2 linked regions of the Tolumonas auensis DSM 9187 genome follow. The protein of the gene in region 1 interacts with the protein of each later gene in a pairwise test. Links are inferred from orthologs where the notes say so. Each region holds a gene or a part of one and is shown on either strand. Other genes may lie near its edges. The genes, in order: yfcD and panC.

What was found.
Region 2: the proteins of yfcD (region 1) and panC interact in binary tests that used the Escherichia coli proteins (3 or more experiments, as listed by UniProt). The link is inferred for Tolumonas auensis DSM 9187 from one-to-one orthologs.

Annotation. Positions count from the first base shown.
Region 1 is NC_012691.1:1,388,748-1,405,888, forward strand. Bases 6,907-9,900 are described here. They hold yfcD (NUDIX hydrolase YfcD), read left to right. Parts: upstream 6,907-8,154; coding sequence 8,155-8,646; downstream 8,647-9,900. Other genes in these bases: TOLA_RS06495 (inorganic phosphate transporter), read left to right, coding at 6,907-7,556; TOLA_RS06500 (GNAT family N-acetyltransferase), read right to left, coding at 7,609-8,088; TOLA_RS06510 (LTA synthase family protein), read right to left, coding at 8,685-9,900. Also shown: TOLA_RS06470 (retention module-containing protein), read left to right, coding at 1-302; TOLA_RS06475 (calcium-binding protein), read left to right, coding at 268-4,374; ribA (GTP cyclohydrolase II), read right to left, coding at 4,513-5,106; TOLA_RS06485 (DUF2845 domain-containing protein), read left to right, coding at 5,301-5,615; TOLA_RS06490 (DUF1107 domain-containing protein), read right to left, coding at 5,612-5,833; more of TOLA_RS06495, read left to right, coding at 6,081-6,906; more of TOLA_RS06510, read right to left, coding at 9,901-10,586; TOLA_RS06515 (ATP-binding protein), read left to right, coding at 10,775-13,312; ATP-dependent RNA helicase HrpA, read left to right, coding at 13,468-17,141.
Region 2 is NC_012691.1:2,518,025-2,526,620, forward strand. The notes cover bases 5,802-8,596. They hold panC (pantoate--beta-alanine ligase), read left to right. Parts: upstream 5,802-6,663; coding sequence 6,664-7,530; downstream 7,531-8,596. Other genes in these bases: folK (2-amino-4-hydroxy-6-hydroxymethyldihydropteridine diphosphokinase), read left to right, coding at 5,802-5,834; panB (3-methyl-2-oxobutanoate hydroxymethyltransferase), read left to right, coding at 5,857-6,651; panD (aspartate 1-decarboxylase), read left to right, coding at 7,595-7,975; pth (aminoacyl-tRNA hydrolase), read left to right, coding at 8,016-8,596. Also shown: TOLA_RS11660 (efflux RND transporter permease subunit), read right to left, coding at 1-2,497; TOLA_RS11665 (efflux RND transporter periplasmic adaptor subunit), read right to left, coding at 2,503-3,624; polynucleotide adenylyltransferase PcnB, read left to right, coding at 3,830-5,356; more of folK, read left to right, coding at 5,349-5,801. UniProt on the Escherichia coli protein: Catalyzes the condensation of pantoate with beta-alanine in an ATP-dependent reaction via a pantoyl-adenylate intermediate.

The sequences.
Region 1 (17,141 bases):
CCAGCGGGGAAAGCCGGACGGTCGAGCTGTATCTGGCGAATGCCGGAGACGACGTCCTGACCAGCAGAACCCCGGGCGATACCCATGTCTATGCCTACGATGCGGCCACCGGCATCATCACCTTTACCGAGCTGACACCGGCAGAAGGCGGTACGGTACAGGTGGAAGCCACCCAGACCGACCTGGCGGGCAATGAATCCCTGCCGGGCAGTGACTATGCGGTGCTGGACACCCTGGAACCTCCACGTCCGCTGGTCACCATTGTGGATGACAACAACCCGGGACGACCATCTGCTGAATGAGAATGAACTGGGCACAGACCATGTCCAGATCAGTGTGGACATTGATGAGGGCGAACTGGCGAACGGCGGCTATGTAACGCTGGAGATCATCAGCGGGGAAAGCCGGACGGTCGAGCTGTACCTGGCGAATGCCGGAGACGACGTCCTGACCAGCAGAACCCCGGGCGATACCCATGTCTATGCCTACGATGCGGCCACCGGCATCATCACCTTTACCGAGCTGACACCGGCAGAAGGCGGTACGGTACAGGTGGAAGCCACCCAGACCGACCTGGCGGGCAATGAATCCCTGCCGGGCAGTGACTATGCGGTGCTGGACACCCTGGAACCTCCACGTCCGGTGGTCACCATTGTGGATGACAACAACCCGGACGACCATCTGCTGAATGAGAATGAACTGGGCACAGACCATGTCCAGATCAGTGTGGACATTAATGAGGGCGAACTGGCGAACGGCGGCTATGTAACGCTGGAGATCATCAGCGGGGAAAGCCGGACGGTCGAGCTGTACCTGGCGAATGCCGGAGACGACGTCCTGACCAGCAGAACCCCGGGCGATACCCATGTCTATGCCTACGATGCGGCCACCGGCATCATCACCTTTACCGAGCTGACACCGGCAGAAGGCGGTACGGTACAGGTGGAAGCCACCCAGACTGATCTGGCGGGCAATGAATCCCTGCCGGGCAGTGACTATGCGGTGCTGGACACCCTGGAACCTCCACGTCCGGTGGTCACCATTGTGGATGACAACAACCCGGACGACCATCTGCTGAATGAGAATGAACTGGGCACAGACCATGTCCAGATCAGTGTGGACATTGATGAGGGCGAACTGGCGAACGGCGGCTATGTAACGCTGGAGATCACCAGCGGGGAAAGCCGGACGGTCGAGCTGTATCTGGCGAATGCCGGAGACGACGTCCTGACCAGCAGAACCCCGGGCGATACCCATGTCTATGCCTACGATGCGGCCACCGGCATCATCACCTTTACCGAGCTGACACCGGCAGAAGGCGGTACGGTACAGGTGGAAGCCACCCAGACCGACCTGGCGGGCAATGAATCCCTGCCGGGCAGTGACTATGCGGTGCTGGACACCCTGGAACCTCCACGTCCGGTGGTCACCATTGTGGATGACAACAACCCGGACGACCATCTGCTGAATGAGAATGAACTGGGCACAGACCATGTCCAGATCAGTGTGGACATTGATGAGGGCGAACTGGCGAACGGCGGCTATGTAACGCTGGAGATCATCAGCGGGGAAAGCCGGACGGTCGAGCTGTACCTGGCGAATGCCGGAGACGACGTCCTGACCAGCAGAACCCCGGGCGATACCCATGTCTATGCCTACGATGCGGCCACCGGCATCATCACCTTTACCGAGCTGACACCGGCAGAAGGCGGTACGGTACAGGTGGAAGCCACCCAGACTGATCTGGCGGGCAATGAATCCCTGCCGGGCAGTGACTATGCGGTGCTGGACACCCTGGAACCTCCACGTCCGGTGGTCACCATTGTGGATGACAACAACCCGGACGACCATCTGCTGAATGAGAATGAACTGGGCACAGACCATGTCCAGATCAGTGTGGACATTGATGAGGGCGAACTGGCGAACGGCGGCTATGTAACGCTGGAGATCATCAGCGGGGAAAGCCGGACGGTCGAGCTGTACCTGGCGAATGCCGGAGACGACGTCCTGACCAGCAGAACCCCGGGCGATACCCATGTCTATGCCTACGATGCGGCCACCGGCATCATCACCTTTACCGAGCTGACACCGGCAGAAGGCGGTACGGTACAGGTGGAAGCCACCCAAACCGACCTGGCGGGCAATGAATCCCTGCCGGGCAGTGACTATGCGGTGCTGGACACCCTGGAACCTCCACGTCCGCTGGTCACCATTGTGGATGACAACAACCCGGACGACCATCTGCTGAATGAGAATGAACTGGGCACAGACCATGTCCAGATCAGTGTGGACATTGATGAGGGCGAACTGGCGAACGGCGGCTATGTAACGCTGGAGATCATCAGCGGGGAAAGCCGGACGGTCGAGCTGTACCTGGCGAATGCCGGAGACGACGTCCTGACCAGCAGAACCCCGGGCGATACCCATGTCTATGCCTACGATGCGGCCACCGGCATCATCACCTTTACCGAGCTGACACCGGCAGAAGGCGGTACGGTACAGGTGGAAGCCACCCAGACTGATCTGGCGGGCAATGAATCCCTGCCGGGCAGTGACTATGCGGTGCTGGACACCCTGGAACCTCCACGTCCGGTGGTCACCATTGTGGATGACAACAACCCGGACGACCATCTGCTGAATGAGAATGAACTGGGCACAGACCATGTCCAGATCAGTGTGGACATTGATGAGGGCGAACTGGCGAACGGCGGCTATGTAACGCTGGAGATCATCAGCGGGGAAAGCCGGACGGTCGAGCTGTACCTGGCGAATGCCGGAGACGACGTCCTGACCAGCAGAACCCCGGGCGATACCCATGTCTATGCCTACGATGCGGCCACCGGCATCATCACCTTTACCGAGCTGACACCGGCAGAAGGCGGTACGGTACAGGTGGAAGCCACCCAGACCGACCTGGCGGGCAATGAATCCCTGCCGGGCAGTGACTATGCGGTGCTGGACACCCTGGAACCTCCACGTCCGGTGGTCACCATTGTGGATGACAGCAACAACGATACTTTATTGAGTAGTACGGAATTGGGGGATGACCATGTCCAAATCAGTGTAGACGTTGATGAGGACGAGTTGGCGAATGGTGGCTTTGTAACGCTGGAGATCACCAGCGGGGAAAGCCGGACGGTCGAGCTGTACCTGGCGAATGCCGGAGACGACGTCCTGACCAGCAGAACCCCGGGCGATACCCATGTCTATGCCTACGATGCGGTAACCGGCCTAATCACCTTTACCGAGCTGGAACCCACTGACGGGAATACCGTCCGGGTGGATGCTACCCAGACTGATCTGGCGGGCAATGAGTCCCTGCCGGCCAGTGATTATGCGGTTCTGCCACCGATTACCTATGCTTCGGGAACTGGCTGGCAGATGAATTATAATAAAACTGACAATTCTTTCGACATGAGAGTTAAATCTCCTGGAACAGCGACCGCAACGCTTTATGCAGGAGCAACAATTCATTGGGATATCATCGTTCAGGACTCAGATCATAATGCGGCTATATCTGTATTAGCTGACGCTGAGATGCCTGCTTCGGCCAGTTTTCATGTTGATGAATTATATGCTGCAGATGGTCAGACTATATTCCGTGTCTATATGACAACCAGCGAAACGATTCAGTTATCTGAACCACAGGGCTTCGGAATTGACATACAGGTTGTGGATTCTGATGGGTCTGCATATCTAATCAATTCGAATGAATATATAGCACCACATGATAATTATAAGGAAGACTATTCTGAAACATTCAATCTAACTGATGTTCTAACTGGACACGACCAGGAATGGCTTAGCCCGGATACTGATGGTGGTGAGTTCACTAGCTTAACTCCTACTCCTGGTTCGGGAGTAACAGATCTGCACTATGGCGGAGGGAATGATGCCGTATATGGCACCGTCTACAACGATGGGATCTTTGGTGATGCGGGCAATGATTTCATTGATGGGCGGGCTGGTGATGATACTCTCCATGGAGGAAGTGGGGAAGATGTGTTATTAGGTGGATATGGTACAGATACTCTTATCGGTGACTTGGGTAATGATATTCTGACGGGTGGCGATGGTGCGGATATTTTCACATGGACGTCGGCCGATATCGGTTCAAGCGATACCATTACTGATTTCTCTATAGCTCAGCATGATATGCTGGATTTAACTGACGTACTGACAAATGAACCGGCAAATGATCTGACTAATTATCTGAGTTTCGGTACCAACACGGATGGTGATGTTCTGGTCAATGTTCATGCATCCGGAGACGTGAACATTACAGACATGACCATTGTCATTCAGAATCCGACAGATACTTTGACTGAGTTACAAACCTACCTGCAGAACGGAACTGGCGTTATCCATAACTAAAACAACCAACGGGAGCAGCTTGTCTGCTCCCTGTTTATGATGTGCTTTAACGGTGGTTATGTTGTCTGAGTTTGATGCTGAAAGGCTTACTTAAAAGAATTAAGTAAGCCTTTTGTCATTGCAGTACCGGGTGTGAAATCAATCGTGCAGCATATGGCCTAGTTTGCCGGCCTTGGTCGCGAGATAAAATTCGTTATAGGCATTTTTGCCTTCTTCCAGCGGCACGCGTTCAGCAACAGGAATACCATATTTTTCCATTGCCTTAATCTTTCTTGGATTGTTCGTCATTAAACGCAATGATTTAACATCCAGTAATTTCAGCATGTCGGCGCAAATCGTGTAATCACGTAGATCCGGCGCAAAACCAAGCGCTTCATTGGCTTCTACTGTATCAGCGCCCTGATCCTGTAAATGGTAGGCATGGATCTTATTCAGTAAACCAATGCCTCGGCCTTCCTGGCGGACATACAATAAAACACCGCGTTCTTCTTTGGCGATTCGCTGAAGTGCTGCCTGTAACTGGAATCCGCAATCACAACGTAAACTAAACAAGGCATCGCCAGTGAGACATTCGGAATGAATTCGTGCTAATACCGGAGCATCTGTAGTGATGTCACCCATTGATAAGGCCACGTGATCTTTACCAGTCGCCTCTTCTTTGAATCCGGTCATAGTAAAGACGCCCCAAGGGGTCGGCAATTCGGCACTAGCGACCAGAGAAACACTGCTCATGGACTTCCTCTCTGCTTCATATAGGTTCTGTCCGATTGTGACGATTGTTGCCTATGCTGGCAACTGCAATTAAGAATAATTCAATTTGTTTCAGTCTATCATTCGAAAATTATCACCTGTTTATTCTCTGAGATGTAAAATTAGTTTAAGAAGTGTATAAAGGCTGCGGTATAAACTTGAGGTTCAGGTGAGTCATGAAAAAATCAATTTTCACTATTATAGTTGCTACTCTGTTGGCTATATCCACTTCTGCCTGGGCCGATGGCTCAATTCGTTGTGGTAACTCGCTGATTTCTGTCGGGGATCCAGCGGCCGTCTTATTGATAAAATGCGGTCGTCCGCTAACTGTGGATGATACGACGCGAGTCATTATTGATGACTATGGGCACAGACAAGTCATCAGAAGTGGCGAAGTCTGGACTATGTATATGGGACGGGATCACTTTATACAGATGGTGACGGTTGAAGGCGGTATTATAACCAAAATTGTGGATGGACCCCGCGGTTAGCTGAAGGTCATCATTTGTAGTGAACCCATCTTTTTGATCTCTTTATTGATCTGAGAGAGGATTTTTTTCCATTTCACATTCTCTACATCGTCATAGCAGGCCCGGCCGGCATCAAAATGAAATGGCCCGGACTGATCAATGTAAAAACTTCCCCGGTAATAGCTGCGGATATATTTGGCAATTTTTAAAGCCTGATGTTCGCGAAATGAACGATTCACAGAATGCACCTACAGTTTGTTTTGATGCTGCTATGGTTTCATCTGTGAGTGTCTTTTTTGTTACATAAAAGTAATAATTTGATGAAGCTTATTTCAGACAGGGAATCGATTCAAAAAATCCTCACCCAACCAGCTTCTTATGAGGCTTTTTTTCCTGATTTTTTCAGGCTTTTTTTTTAGTCAAGACTGTCGATTGATCATCTTTCTGTCATAATGCGCCGCGTCTATCCACTGATGATTAATATATATGCTAGAAATGTTTAATGGACTCAGCTTTGAATTGGGTCTCGGTTTAGCTGTGGCATTGATATTTGTTCTTGCCTATGAATTTATCAATGGTTTCCATGATACGGCGAATGCTGTAGCAACTGTTATCTATACCAAAGCAATGCCTCCGCATATGGCGGTTGTTGCATCCGGTATTTTTAACTGTGCTGGTGTGTTAGCCGGTGGGCTGGGTGTTGCTTATGCCATTGTGCACTTGTTACCGGTAGATCTGTTGCTTAATGTGGCTTCAGCTCATGGTCTGGTGATGGTGTTTGCATTGCTGAGCTCTGCAATTTTTTGGAACCTCGGAACCTGGTACTTTGGTATTCCTGCTTCCAGTTCACACACTTTGATTGGCGCGATCCTCGGCGTTGGCCTGGCGAATTCATTAATGACCGGTGTTGAAATAAGCAAAGGTATCAATGTGCAAAAAGCAATTGATATCATGCTGTCACTGATCGTTTCTCCGCTGGTCGGATTATTAGTTGCCGGCGGTTTGCTGCTTTTATTAAAAAAATATTTTGCGACCTCGAAGATCCACAAAACACCTGAAGAGCGTCAGACATGGGACGGCAAAAAACGTCCGCCATTCTGGACTCGTTTCACGCTGATTGCTTCAGCGATGGGGGTGAGTTTTGTGCATGGTTCTAACGATGGTCAGAAAGGTATTGGCATGATCATGCTGGTTCTGATTGGTATTGTGCCAGGTCAGTTTGTACTGAATATGGAAAGTACCAGCTATCAGATCGGCAGAACCAAAGACGCCGCGTTGCACATGGGTGATTTCTACCAGCGTAACAGCGTGTATTTGGATCAAATGATTGATTTGAAAAAAGTACCGAATGCAGAGATGCCTCAGGTATTTAAATGTGATTCAAAAGACTCAATGTCTTCTATCGCGACTGTGGCAAACCTGCTGGGCAGCACTGAGCACTATAATCAGTTAGATGTCGAAAAACGCAGAGAAGTTCGTCGTTTGCTGTTATGTCTGGATGACACGGCCAAGAAGGTAAGTAAATTACCTGGTATTCCGGCTTCTGAAATCTCAGATCTGAACAAACTGCGTAAAGACCTGACGCTGACCACTGAATATGCACCTACCTGGGTTATCTTCGCGGTGGCTCTGGCGCTGGGTGGCGGTACCATGATCGGATGGCGTCGTATTGTTCTGACCGTAGGTGAAAAAATTGGTCAGAAGGGTATGACTTATTCGCAGGGTATGGCGGCTCAGATCACAGCTGCAAGTGCTATCGGCCTTGCCAGTATGAGTGGTTTACCGGTATCGACTACGCACGTTTTGTCTTCTGCTGTTGCAGGGACAATGGTGGCTAACCGTTCTGGTCTGCAGTCTGGCACCGTGAAAAATATCGTTTTGGCATGGGTGTTAACTCTGCCGGTGACCATCGCACTGTCAGCGGGTCTGTTCTGGTTTGGTACTTTTATCTTCGTTAACTGATAAAACCAGATCCTGACGCGTTAATTTGAAAGGCCAGCATTGCTGGCCTTTGTCATATCTGCTTTAGCATGTAGCTGGCACCTTCACCATATTGTGCCGCATCAATGGTGTACTCAACCGGCTGAAAGCCTTGTCGCTGCCAGTAGGTGATTGCCTGAGAAAGTGACACCAGCGATAATTCGTTAAAGCTGTGCTGTTTTGCCCATAATTGCAGATGCTGAAGAATCATCCTGCCACAACGTTTTCCCGCATACCCGGGTGCAATTGCTATATCGTGGATGTAGAGTAATTGCGGTTCTGACGGTGTTTCATAGATGGTGTGCAGGCATGCTGGCTTGCGGCGCCACGGATGAGCCAGACAATAACCGACGACATTATTCTGCCGATCGGAAACAGCCAGACAGGTTTCTGAGCCCAGAGTCACTTTCGAGCGTAAAACAGCTTCGGTTTCGGGGGTAATACCCGGATAAACGGTACTCTGGATGCTGAGGATGGCTGGCCAGTCAGTGTCATTAATTGAGCGGATAATCATCAAACTAAACATTATTTCTGTGAAGCACGTATTTTACGTCGATATGCTTAAATCAGCGAGGGAAGAATGATGACGGAAGAATGGGTAGATATCGTCGATGAAAACAATAATGTCATCGGTACTGCTCCCCGATCCGAGATGCGTCGGCAGAAATTGCTGCATCGGGCTTCATATATTGCCATTACGAATGCGCAGGGGCAGGTCTATGTACAGCGGCGTACTGCCACGAAGGATTATTGCCCCTCGATGCTGGATGCCTGTTGTGGTGGCGTAGTCTCCGCAGGCGAAGATATCCTGGCATCAGCCTATCGTGAGCTGGAAGAGGAGATGGGCATCCGGGATGTGCCGCTAACGCCACATGGTTCATTTTTTCATGCACATGACGAAGGCAAGGTATGGGGGGCACTTTTCAGCTGTCAGTATGACGGCGAATTAGCTCTGCAGGCTGAAGAAGTGGAGTATGTATTAATGATGACACCACGGGAAATTCTGGCCCGTTCTGCAGAGTTTACGCCTGATTCGCTTGCTGCAATCCGCCTGTGGTTATCCGCGCAATAAGTGAAAGGCCGCTTCATTCTGCGGCCTTTCTTTAAACATCAATGAACCAGCTTCATGCGCCCCTCACTGTAGGCATCGCTGCTGAACTGATACCAGGCGATAGCTTCTTTCACCAGCTCCGCATTACTTTTGGCTGTTTTGGCAAAAGCATTTTCCAGCATCTGAACTTCAGGCTCTTTGCGTGGCCGCAGAATGACCAGACGATCCGGTGTCAGATAACCAAGCCCCTGATAAGTCGCAATAAAAGCTCTCTCCGGACCTTTGGGTGTCGCAAAAACATCCGCGCCCATGAAGTTTGATTTATAAGAGAAATTCAGCAAACCAAGCAGAGTAGGTGCAATATCCGCCTGACTCATCAGACGATCGACTTTCTGTGCCGGCAGGTGGGCTGGCGACCAGACAATCAGCGGAATATGGTAACGTTCTACGGGTAAATCAGTTTTACCGGCGCTGGATGAGCAGTGGTCTGCCACAATCACGAAAACGGTATCGTTATACCAGCTATGTTTACTGGCTTGTTTGATAAAATTACCAATCGCCCAGTCGGTATATTTTACGGCCGCGGCACGGCTGCCAGTTGGCATATCAATCCGGTTTTCAGGGAATGTATATGGACGATGATTACTGGTGGTCATAATATGCGCAAAAAAAGGTTTGCCTTTTTGGCTGGATTGATCAAAATCGCGCAAAGCCATGCCATACAAATCTTCATCTGCCACCCCCCAGACGTTTTCATGCGTGATCTGATCACTCTTTAATTCAAGACGATCTTTCACGTTATAACCGTTACTGGCAAAGAAGTAGTTCATATTATCGAACGTGCCGTAGCCACCATACAGGAAGGAGGAAGAGTAGCCTTTACTGTTGAATACGCTGGCCAGTGAAAACAGCGATTCATTATCCGGACGGCGTACGATGGATTGTCCCGGTGTTGGTGGCACAGCCAGCGATAAGGCTTCCAGCCCGCGCACAGTACGGTTTCCCGTGGCATACAGGCGGGTAAACAGCATGCCGGTATCCGCTAACTGATCCAGATTCGGCGTCAGGCTTTTGCTGTTGCCAAATTTACCTAAGTAGTCCGCTGAAAGACTTTCAACCGAGATCAATACTACATTCAAACGACGTTCGGCACCGGAATGCTTAATATCACGCCATATATCCGTACCTGATGTGGAGGTGAAATGAGCGTCTGGCGTAGAGAGTTGTTCACGAACAATTGCATTAGCAGAAGAATCATCTTCCGTCTGATAGAAATGACGGTAGTTCAGTTCGTTGTTATTAAAAGCATAAAACAGAGAATACAGTCCGCTTCCCGCCAGTTCATTCGCATAACGGTTTTCCCGCAAATCTTTTGCCTGACCGGATAATCCGAGATTAACCAGTAATTGAGCAATGATCAGGCCTGACAGCATCTGTGTGCGTGGAATATGACCCCAGCGGATCAGAAATGGCAAACGGTTGATAAGAACAACCAGTACCAGACTGGTGAGAGCACATAAACTTAACCAGATCAGTAATGGGTAAGACTGCCGGATATTGCCAATGACTTCATTGGTATAAACCAGATAATCAACCGCGATAAAGTTAAAACGGCTTTCAAATTCATCCCAGAAAACCCATTCACTGACGGCCAGTATGACTAGGGAATAGGCTGCCATGATGCTGAAAATCCAGCCGGACACTTTCCATATATTATTTTTCCGCCAGCTTAACGGAATCAGGGTCAGCCAGAGCAGAACGGGGATCAGCACGTAACTCAGAGTTGCGAGATCATAAATAATGCCGCTGATGAATGAATAGCCGAGATCGATAAATGAGAGGGAATTTTTTTCTGAAGCCATCACGGTCAGTACAATGCGACTGAGAGTGTTGGTGACGATAAATAAAAAACTTAACCAAATAGCAAAGCGGTAACGACTGACTGAACTGTTTTGTTTCACGAGACAAAAACCTACTACAACAGAATGTCGCTATGGTACGCGAATTACCTTAGTACATCCTTAACGGTCAGGATTTGCGTTTCGGGAATGTGATTCAGCACCGAGGTGGGAGTCTGTTGTTACCAGAGACAGCGCAATAAAAATTAATATGCGGTACTCTTTCCGCGATTTAGAAAACGGAGATGGTTATGCAGCAATCGGCAGGTGTTTCAGCTCAAAAATGGGTATGGCGTGCAATGGTTCGCAGTGCTCTGGTGCCATTGGTTTTAGTTGAAACCGTATTGATTGCCGTTTATTTAATCAGTAATAACCTGATCCGTGAAACCAACATGGATTATCTGTATCAGAAAGCAGACAGCGAACTGCAAATATCTGCACAGAGAGAATCCGGAATTATCCGGGAACAGATCTTATCTATATCCCGTCAGACAGAAATATACAGAGCCGAGACAAAGCGGGTTTTAACCGATGAGCATTTCTTTGTCTCAGATGCAGAAAAATCAAATTATGCGGTGTCTACAAAGGGCGTTTTTCACTCAGTAAAAGATCTGAATGGTGCTGCATCTTTCTACTCTGCAGCGACACCATTATCAAAACAGGATCATGAAAAGGTCTGGCGCCTGTCTCAGCTTGATCCTTTAATGAAACAAATAAAAGAGAATAACCCGTTAATTGCAGCAGCCTATTTTAATAGCTGGGATTCCTACAACAGGATTTATCCCTGGTTTTTTACGCCGGATCAATATCCTGCAGATATGATTATTCCTGATTACAATTTCTATTATCTTGCTGATGGCAAAAACAATCCTTCACGCACGGCAAAGTGGACGGATGTTTATATTGATCCGGCCGGGAATGGCTGGATGGCATCCTGCATTGCCCCTGTTTATAACGGTGATTTTCTTGAAGGTGTGGTTGGGCTGGATATTACCGTTGGCTCCATCATTGAAAAAATACAGGGACTTGAGATCCCGTGGGGCGGATATGCCATCCTTGTTAACAATAACGGGAATATCATGGCATTGCCACCGGAGGGCGAGGTCGACTTCGGGTTGAATGAATTAACGACACATAGTTATCAGGAAGCAATAAAAAAAGAAATATTCAAACCGGAACAATTTAATCTGTTTCTGAGAAAAGATTCTCAGCAGATAGTTGCTGATATAAAAAACAGTGTCAGTGGTAAAGGTTTTCTGACTCTGAAAGGAAATAAAAAGTTAATAGCCTGGAATACCATACCGGAAACACGCTGGAAGCTGATCACCATTGTTGATGAAAATCAGATATATGCTGAAACCAATAGTCTGGCTAAGCAATTTGAACAGATTGGTTATCTGATGATTGCGGGTCTTGGTTTGTTTTACATGGTCTTTATTTTCTTTATCTGGCTCAGTTCGCGCTCTATGAGTAAATCGATCTCAGAACCTTTATTACATATGAAAGGGATGGTCGATCAAATTGGCAGGGAAGAGTATCAGCTGGATAAACCTGAGTTCAGAATTGCAGAGCTGCAGGGTACAGCCAGCGCGATTGTGAATATGGGGAAAAAGCTTGATGAGATCACTTGTGCTCTGCGACGGGCAAAAGAAGATGCTGATTCGGCTAATAAAACGAAAGGTCTGTTTTTATCCAGCATGAGTCATGAACTGAGAACACCACTTAATGCCATTCTTGGCTTTGGTCAATTGCTGCAGAAGGATGATAATAAATTATCAGTCCGGGATCGAAAGGATTATATTGACGAGATCATGACTGCGGGCACGCATCTGCTTAATCTTATTGATGATGTACTCAATCTGTCTCATATAGAAAGTAAAGGCTCGTTATTAAAAATAGAGCCAGTTGATGCAATTCGGGTGATTAAAGAGTGTAATGAGATGCTGCGCCCGATGGCAGTAAAAGAGCAATTATCATTATCTGCAGAATTGCCGGAAACCATGGTGCTGGTGATGGCCGATAGTACTCGTCTTCGTCAGGTTTTGATTAATCTGCTTTCTAATGCGATTAAATATAATTATCTGAATGGGAAAATAAATGTTTCTGCTGAAATTAAAGATAAATATCTGCGCATAAGCGTTCGTGATAGTGGCAGAGGTATCTCTCCGGAAAAACAAACAGAACTTTTTACACCATTTAATCGTCTGGGACATGAGACTTCAGGAATAAAAGGTACAGGGATCGGGCTGTCTATTTCAAAGCAACTCATTGAGTCGATGAATGGCAGAATCGGATTTAGCAGTCAGTGGCAGAAAGGTTCAGTTTTCTGGATTGATTTATTATTAGTCGACAGTCCGGTCGGATTATTATCTGATGCAGCCATTACAGATAATTACCCGGCAGAAATAACGCCTGAAAAATACCATATATTATGTGTCGGCTGTGATCAGGAATCAGTCTGGCGACTGGAACGTCTGTCAGGGCAAAATCAGGTCATTATTTCTTCAGCTTTTTCCGCAGAAAACGCATTGACGATGCTGAATCAGATCCATCCCCATCTGATATTGGTTGATACCCATCTGCATGATATGGATGCGTATGTTCTGCTTCAGCAATTGCGCCAGTCTGAAATCGCCAAATGTGTACCTGTCATTGCCGTAACGGATGCGATGATGTCCGTATCACAAATGGAGACGTCTGAATTAGCCTTCGATTATGTCCTGATTAGTCCGATGGATGTTTCGCATGCCTGGGCGGTAATTCAGAAAATGCTGAATTATATCCCCTGAGGTAATACGGTTACCCCGGCCGCGATCCATGCGGGGTTTCTGATCGAGAATATTGCTTTCTACTGTTTCTGGATCGGGTCTGACCTGTTAGCATTCGCAGGCATGAACCGTGCAGACTGCTGGTCTGCCTGTGTTAACCGATCTGGAGTCACGTTTTGTCTGATGCAATTCTTCGTTCGCTGCAAAGCCAGCTGTCTGAATGCCTTCCCGTTGATAAAATTCAGTTACAACGCCGCTTACAAGGCGTGCAGCGATTACCGGCTAATAAACAAGCCGCTGTTTTAACGATAATCGGGCAGGAGCTTGAAAAAGCGCGCGGACGGGCACTGTTACGTCAGCAAAATATTCCTCAATTGCATTACCCTGATCTGCCGGTAACCGATAAACGGCATGATATCGCTGACGCCATCCGTAAGCATCAGGTGGTGATTGTCGCGGGCGAAACCGGTTCGGGTAAGACAACGCAGTTACCGAAAATCTGTATCGAAGCCGGACGTGGTCTGCAGGGGATGATAGGGCATACGCAACCCCGGCGTCTGGCGGCGCGAACGGTTGCTGCACGTATCGCGGAAGAATTGCATTGTGAGCTGGGCTCTCATGTCGGCTACAAGGTTCGTTTTCATGATCAGGTAAACGAAAGCTCATATATCAAACTGATGACCGACGGTATCTTGCTGGCGGAAATTCAGAATGACCGGATGCTGACGCAATATGACACGATCATTATCGATGAAGCGCATGAGCGCAGTCTCAACATCGATTTTATCCTCGGTTATCTGAAGCAATTACTGCCCAAACGTCCTGATTTAAAACTGATCATTACCTCAGCGACGATTGATCCGCAGCGTTTTTCCCGCCATTTCAGTAATGCGCCGGTCATTGAAGTCTCCGGGCGTACCTACCCGGTGGAAGTGCGCTATCGTCCGTGGCAGGAAGAAGAGGACAGCGATCCGCTGCAAGGGCTGTTTAATGCCGTGGATGAGCTGTGCGTCGAAGGCCTTGGCGACATCCTGATCTTTATGAACGGGGAGCGCGAGATCAGAGATACCGCAGATGCATTGCGGAAACGGAATCTGCGGGATACCGAAATCCTGCCACTGTATTCACGCCTGTCGAATGCGGAACAAAACCGGATTTTTTCCCCGCACGCCGGACGACGTATCGTTCTGGCAACCAACGTGGCGGAGACATCACTGACTGTACCCGGCATCCGTTATGTGATCGATCCGGGTACGGCACGAATCAGCCGTTATTCGTACAAAACCAAAGTACAACGCTTGCCTATTGAACCAGTCTCCCAGGCGAGTGCCAATCAGCGTAAAGGTCGCTGTGGTCGTGTCGCTGCGGGTATCTGTATTCGTCTTTATTCAGAGCTGGATTTTTTAGGCCGGCCTGAATTCACCGATCCTGAGATTCTGCGTACTAATCTGGCATCGGTCATATTACAGATGCTGGCATTAGGTCTGGGGGATATGAGCCGCTTCCCGTTTGTCGAAGCGCCGGATAGCCGCCATATCAAAGATGGTCTGCGTTTGCTGGAGGAATTAGGTGCAATCAGTGGCTCCATTGAAGGCAAACAGTCATTGCGGCTGACCCCACTGGGGCGGCAGCTGGCTCGTGTTCCGCTGGACCCGCGTTTAGCTCGGATGGTGCTGGCTGCGCCACAGTTTGGCTGTCTCGAAGAGATCCTGATCATTACCTCTGCATTGAGTATTCAGGATCCACGTGAACGCCCGATGGATAAACAGCAGGCATCGGATGAAAAACATCGCCGGTTTGAGGATAAAGACTCTGATTTTCAGGCCTTTCTCAATCTGTGGAACTATGTGCAGGAACAGCAGGATACACTGAGTCAGAATCAGTTCCGTAAGCAGTGCCAGAAGGAATTTCTCTCTTATTTACGACTGCGTGAATGGCAGGATATTCATTATCAGGTGCGTCAGGCGACTCGTGAGCTGAGCTTGACGATTAACCAGGATGCTGCGCCAGAGCAGGCCATTCATAGCGCCATTCTTACAGGATTGCTGAGCCATATCGGGGTAAAAGACGGCGATAAATCTGAATACATTGGTGCCCGGAACGCCCGTTTTATGATTTTTCCTGGCTCTGGTCTGTTCAAAAAACCGCCCAAATGGAGCATGGTTGCTGAACTTACCGAAACGTCACGTTTGTATGGCCGTACCGCAGCCCGGATCCAGCCGGAATGGATCGAACCGCTGGCTCAGCATCTGATCAAAAAGAATTACAGTGATCCGCGCTGGTCCAAAAAAGCCGGCGCGGTGCTGGCTTCAGAGAAAGTCACGTTGTATGGCATTACGCTGGTCGCCGATCGCGAAGTTCAGTATGGCACTATTGACCCTGTGGTCAGCCGCGAACTTTTTATTCGCCGGGCATTGGTGGAAGGTGACTTTGAAACCCGGCACCGTTTCTTCGCTGAAAACCGTAAATTGCTGGCGGAAGTAGAAGCGCTTGAAGCAAAATCCCGTCGCCGCGATATTCTGGTGGATGATGAAACACTGTATCTGTTCTACGATGCGCATATTCCTGCTGATGTCGTTTCTGCCCGCCATTTTGACAGTTGGTGGATGGTCGCAAGTAAAGAAACCCCGGAACTGCTCAATTTCGAACGTGAAATGCTGTTGCAGGGTGATGCGTCTCATATCAATGAACATGACTATCCGAATCAGTGGACGCAGGGACGGCTTAAATTCCGTCTTTCTTACCAGTTTGAACCCGGCGAAGAAGCGGATGGTGTCACCGTACATATTCCGTTGCCATTACTGAATCAAGTTGAACCGTTGGGTTTTGACTGGCTGATCCCCGGGATGCGGCATGAACTGCTGATCGCGCTGATTAAGTCATTACCGAAGCAGTGGCGTAAGAATTTTGTACCTGCCCCTAACTATGCTGATGCGTTGCTGGCATCTATTTCGCCGGAGCAGGGGCCACTACTGGATGCAGTTGAACGTCAGCTGAAACGGATGAGTGGCCTGACCGTGCCGCGCGAATGCTGGGACTGGAATGCGATACCCGATCACCTGAAGATGACCTTCAGGGTCATTGATGATAAGCGTCGGAAGGTTGCGGAAAGCAAAGATCTGCTGTTGCTGAAAGAGCAGCTGCGCGAACAGGTACAACAAACCTTATCTCAGGTCGCGGATGATGACATTGAGCAGGAAGGGCTGACGCTATGGAGTTTTGGCCCTTTGCCACAGCAATATAGTCAGAAACGGGGCGGGTTTGAGGTAAAAGCGTATCCGGCACTGGTCGATCAGAAGGATTCTGTTGCGATTCAGCTGTTTGATTCACCGGCTGCACAGCAGTCCGCGATGTGGGCTGGTCAACGCCGGCTGGTGCTGTTAAACGTGCCGTCACCAATTAAATATCTGCAGGAAAAACTGCCGAATAAAGCGAAGCTGGGGCTTTATTTTACACCGTTCGGTAAAGTCGCGGACTTGATCGATGACTGTATCGCCTGTGGTTGTGATCAACTGATGCAGCAGCATGGCGGATTGTCATGGGATAGTGATACTTTCCAGCAGCAAAAAGAGCTCATCCGTGGTGAGCTTAATGAGGCTGTGGTGAAAATTGCCGCGCAGGTGGAGCAGATCCTGACCGCAGCACATGGTATCCGCAAACAGTTCAAAGGCAAGATGACGCTGGAACTGGCGTTTTCCCATTCAGATATTCAGGCACAACTAGAGCGCTTGATTCATAAAGGCTTTGTGACTGAAACGGGCGCGGCCCGGTTACCCGATCTGTTGCGTTATATGAAAGGTATAGAGCGACGGATGGAAAAGATCCCGGTCGATGCAAACCGTGATCGTAT
Region 2 (8,596 bases), 1.1 Mb from region 1 along the record:
GTTCTTCTTTTACCTGATCCAACGCTTTTAAGGCATCGCCAAGCGCCATTCCGGAACTCATATTAAAAGAGATAGTCGCTGCGGGTAATGTCCCCAGATGATTGACAGTGAGCGTCTGGGGCTGACGTTTGAAACTGGCGACAGTATCCAGACTGATCAGGACACCATCATTATTTCGTACCCGGATCCGGCTTAAATCTGCAGCCTGCTGCTGCCGTTCCGGTAATACTTCCAGAATCACAGCATACTGATCCGTATCAGCATAAATGGTAGACACCTGACGTGCGGCAAATGCACTCTGCAGTGCCGTTTCAACCTGACTATACGTCAATCCGTAGCTGGCAAGCTTATCGCGATCTACGGCCACGGAAAGACCGGCACCAACGACCTCCTGGTCACTGGTCACATCACGCAGCCCCGGAATCGCTCTGATTGCCGTAAGGAAACGATCATGCCACTGCGTCAGTTCATTAAAATCATTACTCTGGACGGTGAACTGATATTCGGATGCCGTCGACATGCCGCCGATACGAATCGACGGCGGATTACGCAGATAGACGCTGAGCCCCGGAATATGGTTCACCTTCTGCCGCAGTTCAGCAATCACCTGATCAGCGGAAAGACGCTGCTCCCGCGGAACCAGCCGGATCGTCATGGATCCACCGTTGGCACTGCCATTCGGGCCAGTACTGCCAACCGACGACATAAATGCAGCAACGTTGGGATCCGCCTTCACGATTTCAGCAACCTGCTGCTGCATGCGGGATAAGGTTGCAAAAGAAGTATCCGGTGCCGCTTTGGTGGTCAGAGTGATCTGGCCGCTGTCTGTGCTCGGTAAAAAATCCTTTGGCAATTGCTGATACAGCAGCACCGTTAATGCCATGCTGACAAAAAAAGTGAACATCACCCAGCGGGGATGACGCAGAACGGCAACCAGAGACACGCTGTAACTTTCCGTTAATGTGCTGAAACCTCGCTCCAGCCATTGAGACAACCGACCCTGCGTTGCGGTTGTTTGTTCCGCCCGTAACACCCGGCTGCAGAGCATCGGTGTCAGTGTTAACGAAACCAGACCTGATACTGCAATGGCAGCACTAATGGTGACCGCAAACTCATGCAGCAGACGCCCCATCAACCCGCCCATAAACAGAAGAGGAATAAACACGGCAATCAGCGACAGCGTCATCGACAAGATGGTAAAACCGATCTCCCGGGCCCCTTTCCTTGCTGCCTGCATCGCCCCCATGCCCTGCTCCATGTGGCGGACGATATTTTCCATCATCACGATAGCATCATCGACCACAAAACCGACCGCAAGAGTCAAAGCCAGCAAAGAGAGGTTATCCAAACTGTAATTCAGTAAATACATTACCGGCACCGCACCTAATACTGACAGCGGCACAGCCAGTGCCGGGATCACGGTTGCAGACAGATTACGCAGGAATAACCAGATAACCAGTACGACCAGCGCACAGGAAAGTAACAAGGTAAATTGCACATCATGGATAGAGGCGCGGATCGACTCGCTGCGATCGTATAAGATATCCATCTGGATCGAATCAGGCAGGATCGACTGAAATTGAGGTAACGCCTGACGTACAGCATCAACGGTGCTGATCGTATTGGCACCCGCCTGCCGCTGTACCGCGAGAATGATACCTGGCTTATCAATAAACCAGCTGGCAACACGGGTATTTTCCTCACTATCCAGCACATTCGCGATACTGGAAAGATAAAGCGGCGCGCCATTGCGGTAAGCAACGACCAGCTTACGGTATGCGGCTGCATTTTTAAGCTGTCCGTTACTCTTCAGACTTAAGCTACGGAATTCACCGTCCAAATCACCCAGTGGCTGATTAACATTATTATCCGCAACCGCGGTGGCCAGCTCATCCAGTCCCAGATTATGGGCGGTCAGTTTATCCGGATCAGCCTGAATACGAACCGCGTAAGGTTTCGAACCATATACCGAAACCTGCGCTACTCCGGGCAGCATAGAAAGTGATTGTGCCAGCTTACTTTCGGCATACTCAGTCACCGTAGAAATCGGCAAGCTATCAGAGTGCAACGCAATAAGAAAAACGGGAGCATCCGCCGGATTCGATTTACGCATCGACGGCGATGACGTCATGTTCTGGGGCAATTTGCGTTGTGCGGAGCTGAGCGCACTCTGCACATCCAGCGCTGCCGCATCAATATTTCTGTCGAGATCAAATTGCAGCGTGATCCGGGTGATACCCTGAGAACTCGAGGAGCTAATGTTATCGATACCGGAAATGGTCGCCAGCTGCCCTTCCAGTGGTGTTGCGACCGCCGAAGCCATCGTTTCCGGTGACGCCCCTGACAAACTGGCTGTGACGTTAATAGTCGGAAAGTCGATCTGCGGTAATTCACTGACCGGCAATGCCCGGTAAGCCAGAATGCCAAACAGCGTAAAGAATGCCATCAGCAGGCAAGTCATCACCGGCCGGCGGATAGATAACATCGAGAGTTGCATGATCTCTACTCCGCTCCGGATTTGGTAGTTGAAGCAATACTGACCGGTGAACCATCATTCAGCCGGAATTGCCCTTCGGTGACCACCAGATCACCCTGTTGTAATTCACCCTGAATTGCACTCCAGCCATCGTTTGCGGCCAGTTCTTCAACCATGATCCGCTGTACAATCCCATTATCAACCACAAACAGTTGCAATCCTTCCGGTCCCTGCTGCAACGCCTTTCCCGGTATAACCAGCACTTGCTTTAAGGTTCGTGCTGCCATCTGCACCGTAACATATTGCCCGGGTAACCAGTCGCCTGACGGATTGGCAAAGTCGGCTTTCAGTGTGATCGTGCCACTGCTGCTATCAACGTTATTATCCAGGAAAGTAACCGAGCCGTGACGCTGTTCGACCGCTGTGCCGGAGTTAATCTGCGCGGTGACATCCAGTGCACCGGTACGTAATGATTCCTGTAAATCAGGAAGATATTTTTCCGGTAAGGTAAAACTGACCGATATTGGATCCAGCTGATTCAGCGTAGTCAGTATGGTGTTATATGCCTGCACGGTGGCACCGGCAGAAACCAGATGTGCGCCGGTACGTCCACTGAAAGGTGCTTTGATTTTGGTGTAATCCAGATTACGGGCCGCAATAGCCAGACTGGCTTCGTCCTGTTTTACCTGTGCGGCAGCCGATTGTTCGGCAGCCTGATAACCATTCATATCTGCTTCAGATACAAACTTTTTCTGCAGCAATACTTTCGCTCTGCTCAAATCAGCCTGCGCTTTTTTCAACAAAGCCTGATCCTGCTGCAGAACCGCTTTTGCCTGCTGCCATTTATTGCGGTAATCACTGTCATCCAGCTCAATCAGTACTTGTCCTGCGCTGACCGAAGCCCCCTCGTTAAAGAAAATTTTCGAGATCTGGCCTTCTATCCGGGGCTTCAGTTCCACCGACGATTTCGCAACAACACGCCCGACAGCTTGCCAGCCAGCCTTAAAATCTTCTCTTTTTACCGGCGCCACCACGACCTGCGTTGATTTCTTTACTGATGCAGCAGGTTGTTTCTGTTCATTTAAGGAAAAACGATACCCGACGACAACAATCACAGCGGCTAATACAATCCAACGCCAGATGTTCATATTTTCTCCATTACTTATAATTGAACAACCCCTGACCGGCCCAGGATGGTAGTCTGCATGTTAATGGTGGTAAAAGTGTGTCAGGCAGCAGGATCAGCGCCATAAATTACCGTGCCACCTGAAAAAAGCATGATCAGGCCGCCCCGATGTTCGCATTTACGCTGGGGTGCGCTATCATACCGCCCGCTCTTTTTTTGTGTCAGAAATTCCGAGGTGTACTATTTTTTCCCATATCGCCAATTTGTATCGCAAAGTGCTTGGTAAAGAAGAGACACCAGCGACGCCAAAAACAACCCCGACTGAACCCGCTGCGCCAAAGCGTCAGCGCGCTGTCAGCGAGAAAAAAACGGCTGTCAGCTCAGGCTCACCACGACGTATTTTAACCCGGGACCAACACAGCATCTCTCGTAGCATGATCAGTGAAAACGCACTGAAGGTGCTTTATCGTCTGCATAAAGCCGGTTATCAGGGATATCTGGTTGGTGGCGGGGTGCGTGATTTATTGCTGGGAAAAATACCGAAAGATTTTGATGTGGTCACTGACGCACATCCTGAACAGATCCGTAAATTATTTAATAATTGCCGCCTGATTGGACGCCGTTTCCGACTGGCTCATATCGTATTTGGCCGTGATATCATCGAAGTTGCCACCTTCCGCGGACATCACCATCAGGTTAACACCAGCAAAAATATTGCTGAACAATCCGAAGAAGGTATGCTGCTGCGCGATAACGTGTACGGCACCATCGAGGAAGACGCAGAACGCCGCGACTTCACCGTGAACGCGCTGTATTACAACATCAAAGATTTTTCACTGCATGATTTCCATGGCGGACTGAATGATCTGGCTGCAGGTAAGCTGGAACTGATCGGTGATCCGGAAACCCGCTACCGGGAAGATCCGGTACGGATGCTGCGTGCCGTTCGCTTTGCCGCAAAACTGGGCCTGACCATCAGTGACCGCAGTGCTGAACCGATCTCCCGGCTCGCCCCTCTGCTGCAGGATATTCCGTCTGCCCGTCTGTTTGAGGAAACCATCAAACTGTTCCTGGCAGGGCACGCGCTCAGCACTTATCAGCTACTGCGTAAATTCGGTCTGTTCCAGCAATTGTTCCCGCAAGCGGCAAAACTGCTGACACCGGATAATAATTCAGCCTATGAGCGCTTCCTGGAAAAAGCATTAGCGAACTCAGATAAGCGGGTAGCAACCGAACAGCCGGTTACCCCGACATTCTTCTATGCCACCCTGCTGTGGGGTGTAGTGGCAATGCGTCAGCGTGAAATCAGCAACGAAAGCAATCTGCCCTATCTGGATTCCATGCAGATGGCGATGAACGAAGCGATTGAACAGCAGATCCATAGGGTTGCCATTCCACGTCGTTTTACCAGCGATGTACGGGAAATCTGGTTGCTGCAGGAACGTCTGCCGCGCTATTCCGGCAAGCGGGCCGAAAAACTGTTTGCCCAGCCAAAATTCCGTGCCGCTTTCGATTTCCTCGAATTACGGGCGCATGTTGAACCACGTCTGCGCGATATCGTCGCCTGGTGGCAGGATTATCAGCAGACACATGACTTTATCCGTCCGGAACATACGCATGCCCGCCCGGCACGTACGGCCACGGCAACTACTGCTGCTGTTGAACAACCTCAGAGCGAAGAACATGCGCCGCGCAAACGACCACACCGCCGTCGTCGTTATCCGCAGCAATCCGGCCAGCGTCGCCATGACTGAGGTTTTTGTTGCTCTCGGGGCTAATCTGACTGAACCCCGGGTGCAGATCTTGCGGGCGATTAAAGCGCTGCAGCAGCTACCGGCAAGTGAACTGGTCTCCTGTTCTCCGCTGTATAGCTCAGCCCCGATGGGACCACAGGATCAGCCGGACTACATTAATGCCGTAGCCCGGTTGAATACATCGCTGGCCCCCCATGCACTGCTGGATGAATTGCAACGCATTGAGCTGGAACAAGGGCGTGAGCGTAAAGATGAGCGCTGGGGTCCGCGGACACTGGATCTGGATTTACTTTTGTATGGACAGCAGATTATTCAGGATGAACGTTTGACCGTCCCTCATTACGGTATGACTCAGCGGGCTTTCGTACTGGTGCCGTTATTTGACATAGCACCACAGCTGGCATTACCGGATGGACGTCAGTTAGCCGGACTGGTTGCTGCCTGTGATCGCAGTACACTGTTCCGCCTACCGGATTAATTATTGTTTCACAGGAGTCGCTATGAGCAAAATCAGCCTGACCCAGGTGCAGAAAATGAAACAAAGCGGAGAAAAGATCGCCATGATCACCGCTTACGATGCCACCTTTGCCCGTCTGTTTGATGATGAAGGTGTTCATTCCATTTTAGTTGGCGACTCGCTGGGCATGGTGGTTCAGGGTCATAACGACACACTACCGGTAACAGTAAACGATATGGTTTATCACACCGCTAACGTAGCCCGTGGCGTACAAAACGCCCTGCTGATTGCCGACCTGCCATTCATGAGTTACAGCGATGTGCACTCCGCATGCATCAACGCAGGCCGTCTGATGGCTGCGGGTGCCAAGATGGTGAAAATTGAAGGTGGCGACTGGCTGTGCGACACCGTAAAACAACTTAACCGCAATGGCATTCCTGTCTGTGCGCATCTGGGCTTAACCCCGCAATCCGTGCATCTGTTCGGTGGTTTCCGCATTCAGGGCCGTGACGCACAGCGGGCAGAAGAAATTTATCACCACGCATTAGCATTGCAAACCGCCGGTGTTCAGATGGTCGTGCTGGAATGTGTGCCAGAACAACTGGCTGAACGGATCACCAAAGCATTACGTATTCCGGTGATCGGTATCGGTGCCGGTGCGCAAACTGATGGCCAGGTATTAGTCATGCAGGATGCATTAGGTGTAACAACCGGTTATATCCCTAAATTCAGTAAAAATTTCCTGGCAGAAACGGGAGATGTACGAAAAGCTATCCAGCTCTATGTCGAGCAGGTAGCCAACGGCCAATTCCCGGCTGCTGAACATACCTTCAATTAAGGAAGTCCGATCGTGTTAGTCACCGAACAGATCGACGCCCTGCGCGCCGTTATCCGGGAACATCGTCAACAAGGCAAACGCATCGCGTTTGTCCCGACTATGGGAAATCTGCACAATGGTCACCTGACCCTAGTGCGTGAAGCCAAGAACCATGCTGATGTCGTTATCGTCAGTATTTTTGTTAACCCGATGCAGTTTGATCGGGCAGAAGATCTGGTTAATTACCCGCGCACGCTGAGTGACGACTGTGCATTACTGGAACAGGAAGGTGTAACGGCTGTATTCACGCCGACTCCGGCCATCATGTATCCGCAGGGTCTGGAAACACAGACTTTTGTGGAAGTTCCGGAGATCTCTTATTTGCTGGAAGGTGCCATGCGTCCCGGCCATTTCCGCGGTGTCAGCACGGTCGTTACCAAACTGTTCAATATCGTACAGCCGGATGTGGCTTGTTTTGGTCAGAAAGATTACCAACAACTGGCGCTGATCCGTAAAATGGTACGTGATATGACCATGCCGATTGAAATTATCGGAGTCCCAACAGTACGGGCAGAAGATGGTCTGGCGCTCAGCTCCCGGAATGGTTACCTGACCGCAGAAGAACGCCTTATTGCACCAACACTGGCGAAAGTTATGGGTTGGATCGGCGAACAATTGCCAGCACGGCAAACTGCTATTCCGGCACTGATTACCGAAGCAGCAGACAAACTGAATTCGGCTGGTTTCCGTACCGATGCAATTGATATTGTGGATGCTGAGACGCTGCTGCCATTGAGCGGACAAAGTACCGAAGCTGTTATTCTGATGGCCGCATGGCTGGGCAATCGAGCTCGTTTGATCGATAATTTAGTGGTCAATTTGCGCGCAACCACCAGATAGTTTATAGTCGCGCCGCTGGTGTGATCTGTGGCACACCGAAGCCGAGTTACGTAAGGAAAAAGCAATGCAACGAATCATGCTGCGAGGCAAACTGCATCAGGCCCGTGTTACCCATGCGGTACTGAATTATGAAGGCTCCTGTGGAATCGATCAGGACTTTCTGGATGCTGCCGGTATCGTCGAATATGAAGCGATTGATATCTACAACATTGAAAATGGCGAGCGTTTTTCCACTTATGCTATTTCTGGTGAGCGCGGTTCCCGCATGATCTCCCTGAATGGTGCTGCTGCACGTAAAGCTGCTGTGGGCGACCGCATCATCATCTGTGCCTACGGGCCGATGACCGAAGATGAAGTCGCACAGCATAAGCCGCGATTGGTTTATCTGGATGCCCAGAACAACATTGTCCGCACCAGTAAAGACATTCCGCTGCAACTGGCCTGATAAAGGCCAGTTTTCTTTCTATCTGCCGGAACTGTTTGTTATGACACAACCAATACAGCTGATTGTCGGGCTGGGCAATCCCGGTCCGGAATATGCCAATACCCGCCATAATGCCGGGGCATGGTATGTTGCTTCGCTGGCTGAACGTTACAACGGCAGTCTGCGCGAAGATCCTAAATATTTCGGCCTGACCGGACGCATTCAGATCAACGGGCAAGATGTCCGCTTGCTGATCCCGACTACGTTTATGAATCTGAGCGGAAAATCAGTCGTCGCCTTGGCTAAATTTTTCCAGATCCCGCCAGAGAGTATTCTGGTGGCGCATGATGAACTGGATCTGCCGCCGGGTGTTGCCAAGTTTAAACAAGGCGGTGGCCACGGTGGGCATAATGGCCTGAAAGATATCATCAATAAACTGGGCAATAACAATCAATTTCATCGCCTGCGTTTAGGTATCGGCCACCCCGGAACAAAAGAACAAGTTGTTGGTTTTGTGCTGACCAAAGCACCAAAAGCAGAACAACAACTGATTGACGACGCGCTGGACGAAGCGGTGCGCGCAACTGATATACTATTCACTAATGATATGACCAAAGCCATGAATCGCTTACACAGCTTCAA